Regions from separate parts of the Methylosinus sp. genome, predicted to be linked through region 2. Evidence: predicted binding sites of a transcription regulator. Region 2 holds the regulator's gene; the other holds the start of a gene.
What was found. The regulator LexA, encoded in region 2, represses DNA repair genes until DNA is damaged. The targets are predictions, from matches to a motif close to TGTTCNNNNTGTGTTCNG.

Region 1 (3,642 bases), on a different contig from region 2:
GGACTTTCGAAACGGCCGCGCCTCGGGCGCGGCCGTTTTTTTGTCCGTCGTCTCGACATCGGGCTTTTTTCCCGACGCCATGCGGGAGAAAAGCCCAAGCAAAAGCGGAAGGCTCGAGCGAAACAACGCCTCAGACATCCCAAAGACCGCGAGGAGACCTCGAACGTGGAAATCCTGCTCATCGGCGCAGCGGCCTGCATCACAGCGCTGATTGCGACCGCCTGGCTCATGACCCTGGCGAAATGGTTCCCGGTGGCCGGCGTCGACGCTCTCGTCATCGACTATAAGACGATGATCCGCGCCCATATCGACTATGCGCTGATGGCGGTCTTCTGCGTCGCCTTCTACGGCTCCGGCGTGGAGCTTCCCGTCGTCGCCTGCTGGTGCGTGGCGGTCGGCGGCTTCACCAATCCGACGGTCTTCACCATCGCCGCTTTCGATCCGAACTTCTGGGACAAGGCGATCTGGAAATACTACACGGCGGCGACTTTCGTCGTCACCTCCGTCGGCTTTCTCTGGATCGCCTACGCCTTTGTCGTTCACGCGCTGGCCCACTGGCCGAGCGCGGCGTAGCGCGCCGGACGAGATCAGCGTCCGGCGACCCGATCGACGGCTCCGGACGGGCATCCGATGCTGGTCCGCGGCGCGGCGGCGATCAGCTCGGCGAGCGACGGAGAATCGCCGATCTCGCCGACGAGGCCGATCGTCAATTGGACGATGGATCGGCGCGAGCCCGGACACGACACTTGCACGCGATCGCCCGCGCCGGCTCCGAAGCTTTCGTCGAAGGCCTGCTTGATCTGCTCGGCGGTGATCGTGCGGCCGATATTCTCGGCGAACAGATCGCGCACGCGCGACGCGTTCAATTGCGTCATCAGCGCCACCGCGCGCGCGAAATAGGCGTCCTGCGACTGCGCGCCTCGAAAACAGGTCCCATGCGTGACCCATTCGTGGCGCTCGAGATGAGACATGGTTCCGGGCATGACGCGCGCGAGCGAGGCGAGCGTCGCCTCGGAGAGAGCGACCGGCGGCAGGCGGTCCCATTGGCCGTCCTTGTCGAGCGCGACATAGGATGACGCCACATTGCAATATTCCGCGCCGCGTGGCTGCGGCCAGAGTCCATGCAGGGTGAAATGCGTGGCGTCGAAACGATTCGGCGTTTGCGACGCGCATTCGGTCTTGCTCTGATGGCTCTCGCAGAAGGCCGGTTGCCAGCTCACCGCGAGAAGATTGAACGCCGGGCCCGTCCCGGAGCGGGCGCCTCCGCTCGTCGTCGACGCCGCGCCCGGCGCCGATGCGCCGTCGATCGCGCCGCAATCGACGGCGATCCATCGACGCAGCGGATCCGCGCCCTCGACCTCGATCAGATAATAGCTCGCGTCCGGCTTGTTCTTGCCGACCAGCGGATAGGACTTGCCCAATTCGACAGCGGCGTCGTCGGCGCTCGGGCCGCCATGGGTGGATCGCGTGGCGACGCAGGCTTTGTGCGCGACGAAGGTTCCCGTCGCCGGCGTCTGCGCCAGCGCGCCGGTCGCGGCCACGAGGGAACCGAAAATCGCGGCGGCGGAAGCTGGAAAATTCATTTCATGCTCTCCATGCGACGACGGAATATCGGGCAGATTATCGGACGAGCATGACAGGACAATAGGGCTCGGATCGCTGCGCAGAACAGCCGATCGCGCCCATGCGCGCGCCGATCCGGAGCAGGAACGCGGAGATCTCTGGCCGCCAGCCGTTTCCGGATGATCGCTGGCCGCTGGATTAGTATAGTTCGAGTTGGAATCTCGATGCATTTGAATCGAATTGTCGGATATAGCTATATAATAGTATCGATTCAGGCGAGGCTTGTCGAAATCGCGCGAAATGTGCTGAATTTCTTCTTTACCTCGGCGGGGCCTCAGGCCAGTATCCGCGACGGGAGATTGCGTCCGGCGAGACGAGAGCTCGACAATGCGCGCGGAAAACCGCGCTGCGGCCGGACGTGACGAAGGAGGGAGAATGCCGGAGGCCGCGACGGCCGACGACTGGCGTCGACTCGTGTTCGACGAGACGGTCGCGGGACTCGTGCTCATCGATCAGCGCGGCGTTATCACCGGCGCCAACGCCTGGGCCTGCCGCATGTTCGGCTTCGGCGCCGAGGCGGAGATGGTCGGCCTGCCCATTTCCCGGTTGTTGCCGGAGGCGTCGGTTCTCGGCGTCGGCTGCTACGGCGTGCGACGCGACGGCGCGCGCTTTCCGGTCGACGCGCGCTTCTCCCCGCTCGAGCGCGAGGCGATCGTTCTGGCGACGGTCTTCGATCTTCGCGAAATGAGCGACGAGGAGGCCGCGCTCATCGCGCGGGCGGAGGAGCTCGAGCGCGTCAATGAACGGCTCGCGCGTTTCGCCTTCGTCGCCTCGCAGGATCTTCAGGAGCCGCTGCGCAAGATCGCCGTCTTCGGCGATCTGATGGAGGAGGCGATCCTGCGCGGCGACGAGGACGAGATCGTCCACGCCAACATGGTGATGCGCTTTTCCGCGCTGCGCGCCCGCGCGCTGGTGCAAGATCTTCTGTCCTTCTCGCGCATCGTCAATGACGAGATCGAGCTCTGCGCGCTCGATCTGCGCGAGGCCATCGGGCTCTCGCTCGCCGCGCTCTCGCAGACGATCGCCGAGACGCAGGCGCAAGTGGAGATCGATCTGCCCGCCGTCGCGATCGAGGCCGACGCGACGCAGTTTCAGCGGCTGGTGCAGAATATTCTCGCCAACGCCATCAAATACCGAAAGCCCGGCCTTCCGGCGACGATCGACATAAAGGGCTTTCGCGACGAGACCTCGCTCTGCCTCGCCATCGCCGACGCCGGCATCGGCTTCGAGGCGCAATATGCGCAGAAGATATTCGAGCCGCTGAAGCAATTGCACAGCAAGGTCGACTATCCGGGCTCCGGCGTCGGCCTCGCCATCTGCAAGGCGATCGCCGATCGCCATGGCTGGCGCCTCAGCGTCGAGGCGCAGCCCGGCGTCGGCGCGACCTTCTTCATCGTGCTGCCGATCCGCGAGCGCTGCGCGTGAGCTCAGTCGTCTAGCCGCTTGCCCAGCCGTCCCGCGAGGTCCTGCACATATTGCCAGGCCACGCGCCCCGAGCGGGCGCCGCGCGTGATCGACCATTCGAGCGCCTCGCGCTCGATCGTCCCCTTCGCCGCGTCGAGCCCATAGTGGCGCGCATAGCCGAACACCATTGCGAGATAGTCGTCCTGCGCGCAATTGTGGAAGCCGAGCCACAGGCCGAAACGATCGGACAGCGACACTTTCTCCTCCACCGCCTCGCCGGGATTGATGGCGGAGGAGCGCTCGTTTTCCATCATGTCGCGCGGCAGCAGATGGCGGCGGTTGGAGGTGGCGTAGAACAGCGCATTGCGCGGCCGTCCCTCGACGCCGCCCTCGAGCACGGATTTCAAGGATTTGTAGCTCGTCTCCGCGCCGTCGAAGGAGAGATCGTCGCAAAACAGCAGAAAGCAGAAGGGTTTTTCGCGCAGCGTGGCGAGCAGGCCGGGCAGGCTCTCTATGTCCTCGCGATGGATCTCGACGAGCTTCAACGGCCGCTCGTTCTGCGCCTCGCGCGCGATGGCCGCATGGACGGCCTTGACGAGCGAGGATTTGCCCATG
Region 2 (3,642 bases):
GTGATTTCGACGAGGTGGCCGAGAAGATCGCCGCCTATCGCGAGGAGACCGACGCGCGGGCGATATTGCTGAAGCCGATCTCGCGGGATGCCGAGAAGAATTTGCGCTCGCTCGAGGATTTCGCGCGCCATGTGCGGCCGATGCTGGGCGTGGAGGCGGCGGCGGCGCAGTAGAGGGGGGGGGCGTGCCGAGCGCGTAATATTTTCAATCGCCCAGAAACATTGAATTATATCTTCGGCTGTCTGCGACTCGTACATCAACCTCAATTGTAAGGTGTACAAAAGACCTCGACGAATCAGGGTGATTCAATAATCGATCAGTTTCGACAGAAATTCCGGTCAATAACGAGTCGTCTTCCAGGAGACAAAATATCGGTCCGGAGATTGTGTTGTCATTAACTACTTGATCTTGGGGCGGTTTCGAAAGTGCATCTAATAATGTCTTTAAACGGTTATCAATGTCGCCGCCCGAGTATATATTTCCTGGGGCACCCTGGCGCAAAAATTTTATTTTTAGGCTACATGTTAATGCGAGTGACTTCCTTACAAGTGGAACAAATGTCCTTCCTCCAACGGAGAACGGTACTAACAAATCTACCTCATCTAGATGGCCATGGCTAACAGCTTTCCAATTGTCTTCGTATTCGTGGTGTCCCTCGATGATTAGCAGGCTTGGGATGGCTTTGTTAAAGTAGCGATGTCGATCAACCCGTAGCAGGGCAGGGTGAACTTGCCAAAGCTGTTCCAGTTGAGGATGGAAATGATTGCGAATTTCCCATTTTTTCCGTGCCTTATTAGAGCCGCCGTTGCCTGTAGAAGGGAGTTCGCCATCGAATGTAAGAACGAATTTCACCTGCTGCCATCCTAAAATTCGGTTGCAAGAATCGGCTTCTTTGACAAGCAAGCTAACTTTAGCCTGCTGCCGGTTCAAGTGGGTTGCAGAACGCACCGAGAACGCCTATCCTCCTGTTCATGATTTGTTTATGAACGCGCGCCATCATGCTCGCGCCGGGTGGAAGCGCGCCGCAGGCGGAGCGGCGCCGGGGGATTCCTATGCTGACCAAGAAACAGAGCGATTTGCTGCGCTTCATCCATGAGCGCCTGAAGGAGACCGGCGTGCCGCCCTCCTTCGACGAGATGAAGGACGCGCTCGATCTGCGCTCCAAATCCGGCATCCATCGGCTCATTCTCGCGCTCGAGGAGCGCGGCTTCATTCGCCGCCTGCCCAATCGCGCCCGCGCGCTCGAGGTGCTGCGCCTGCCCGAATCGGCGACGCCTCGCGTCGCCGCGCGCGGCGGTAAATTCTCGCCCTCCGTCATAGAGGGCGCGCTCGGCCGCATGCGCTCCGTCCCGGCCGGGGAGCCGGAGTCCGATCAGCAGGTGGCGATTCCGGTCATGGGCCGCATCGCCGCCGGCACGCCCATTTCCGCGCTGCAGAGCCGCAGCCATACGATCAATCTGCCGCCGGACATGCTCGGCGGCGGCGAGCATTTCGCGCTCGAGGTGCGCGGCGATTCGATGATCGAGGCCGGCATTCTCGACGGCGACGTCATCGTGGTGCGCAAGCAGGACACAGCCGACACCGGCGATATCATCGTCGCCCTCATCGACGAGGAGGAGGCGACGCTGAAGCGACTGCGCAAGCGCGGCGCTTCAATAGCGCTCGAGGCCGCCAATCCGGCCTATGAGACGCGCATTTTCGGGCCCGATCGCGTGCGCATCCAGGGTCGGCTGGTCAGCCTTCTGCGCAAATACTGAGATCGGGCGCGCCGCCACGATCTCGCCGCCCTTTGCGGCCATGTTCCGCCCGTCGCGCGCCTCGCGCGCGGGCCTTTTCGCGTGGCGGATAAGCGACTAAGGCGTGTCTCGAGCGTATCGCGCTTCAAGAGGAAGCGCGCGCTGCGTCGCGAGCGGCTCACCCGGCCGCCCCGCCTCTTTCTGCACATGGACGCAAGCCTCTTTCTGCATGGACGATGGAATGTCGCACTCGACCGGCCCAATGCGCGAAATCGAAGGATCGAAGCCCCTGGCCGTCGGCCGCCGCTCACTTTTTGCACGCCTCTCGCGCCGCTGGCTGGCGGCGCTCGGCGCCGTCGCTGCGGTGGCGCTCGGCGCCGCGCTCGCGCCCTGGACCTTCTCCACCAACGCGCTGCTCGAGGAGATTTCCGGCCAGCTCAACGCCTCCTCCGGCCTCTATATCGCCGCCAAGGGGCGCTCGACCTTCTCGCTGCTGCCGCGCCCGCACATCACCATCGACAGCATCGCCTTCGCCGACCCCGCCGCGGCGCTCACCATCGAGGCCGAGCGGCTGCATGGCAATGTGCTGCTCCTCCCTTTGCTCGCCGGCCGGCTCGAGATCGCCGAGGTCGAGCTGATTCGCCCTTCGATCGAGATCGATCTCGATCGCAAGCCGATGGGCAGCGCCGGCGCCGCGGTGCGCGCCGCGGCGGCGCGGCCGTCGACGCCCGCCGCCGAGAAAGCCGATCGCGCGCGGCTCGGCGGCGTCTCCATCGTGTCGGGCGTCGCGCGGCTCAAATATTCCGGCGGCGAGGAGACTCTGCAAGACATAGACGCGACGCTCGATTGGCGCACCGTCGGCTCGCCGGCGACGCTCGACGTCGGCTTCTCCTGGCGCGGCGAGCGTCCGCGCGCCACGCTGTGGGTGCTGAAACCCGGAGCGCTGCTGCGCGGCGAGCAGACGCCGGTCACTGTCCGCCTCGATTCCGACAGCGTGCGGCTGGAGGCGGAGGGCTTCGGCCAGCTCGGCGCCAAGCCGCGCTACATGGGGCGGCTCACCGCCTCCTCGCCATCGCTGCGCCATGCGCTCGGCCTCGCCAAGGTGAGCGCGCCGCTGCCCGGCCCGTTCGAGAATGTGCAGCTCTCCGCCAAGGCCAGCGTCGGCCTGCGCGATTTCCAGCTCACCGATCTGAAGCTCTCGGCCGACGACAATGAGTTCGAGGGCTCTTTCGCGCTGCGCCACGAGGGCGACAAGCCGATCGTCCATGCGACGCTCGCCAGCAATTTCGTGTCGCTGAAGCCGATGATCGCCGATCTTCCGGCGCTCTCCGGCGCGGACGGCCAGTGGAGCCGCGACGCTTTCTCGTTGCCGGACATTCAGGACGCCGATGTCGATCTGCGGCTCTCGGCGACGCGCGCCCGCATCTTGCGGCTCAATCTGGAAGACGCCGCGCTGTCGCTGCTGCTGCGCGGCGGACGGCTCGAGATCGCTCTGGCCGAAGCGCAGGCCTATAAGGGCACGGTCAAGGGCCGCGCCACTTTCGCCGCCAATCCGGCGGGCGGGCTCGAATTCCACGCCAATGGGCAGTTGACCGGCGTCGACGCCGGCGCGCTGGTCTGGGACCTCGCGGCGCGGCCCGATCTCGGCGGCGCGCTGGACGCGACATTCGCGCTCGACGCAGCCGGCGATAGCGTCGCCCAGCTCATGCGCGATCTCGACGGCCGCGCGAGCCTCTCGCTGTCGGAGGGCGAGGTCGGCGGCATCGATCTCGAGCGCGCGCTGCGCCGCGTCGACAAGCGGCCATTGTCGAGCGCGATGGACATTCGCTCCGGCCATTCATTGGTGGACCGCGCCAGCGCGACGATCAAGATCGTGAAGGGCGCCGCCAATATAGAGGACGGCCAG

Region 1: VIF40_RS08415 (ribonuclease T2 family protein) is a predicted target of LexA. The motif match lies at 1,865-1,882, and genes of this name have one in related genera.

What each region holds. Positions count from the first base shown of each region.
Region 1 covers NZ_DATBQF010000025.1:50,176-53,817, reverse strand. The annotation lists gene VIF40_RS08420 (hypothetical protein) at 166-573, shown strand; gene VIF40_RS08415 (ribonuclease T2 family protein) at 588-1,583, opposite strand; gene VIF40_RS08410 (PAS domain-containing sensor histidine kinase) at 1,999-3,048, shown strand; gene VIF40_RS08405 (ATP-binding protein) at 3,051-3,642, opposite strand, start outside.
Region 2 covers NZ_DATBQF010000011.1:115,657-119,298, reverse strand. The annotation lists gene VIF40_RS03085 (LLM class flavin-dependent oxidoreductase) at 1-173, shown strand, start outside; gene VIF40_RS03080 (hypothetical protein) at 205-948, opposite strand; gene lexA (transcriptional repressor LexA) at 1,053-1,757, shown strand; gene VIF40_RS03070 (AsmA family protein) at 1,999-3,642, shown strand, end outside.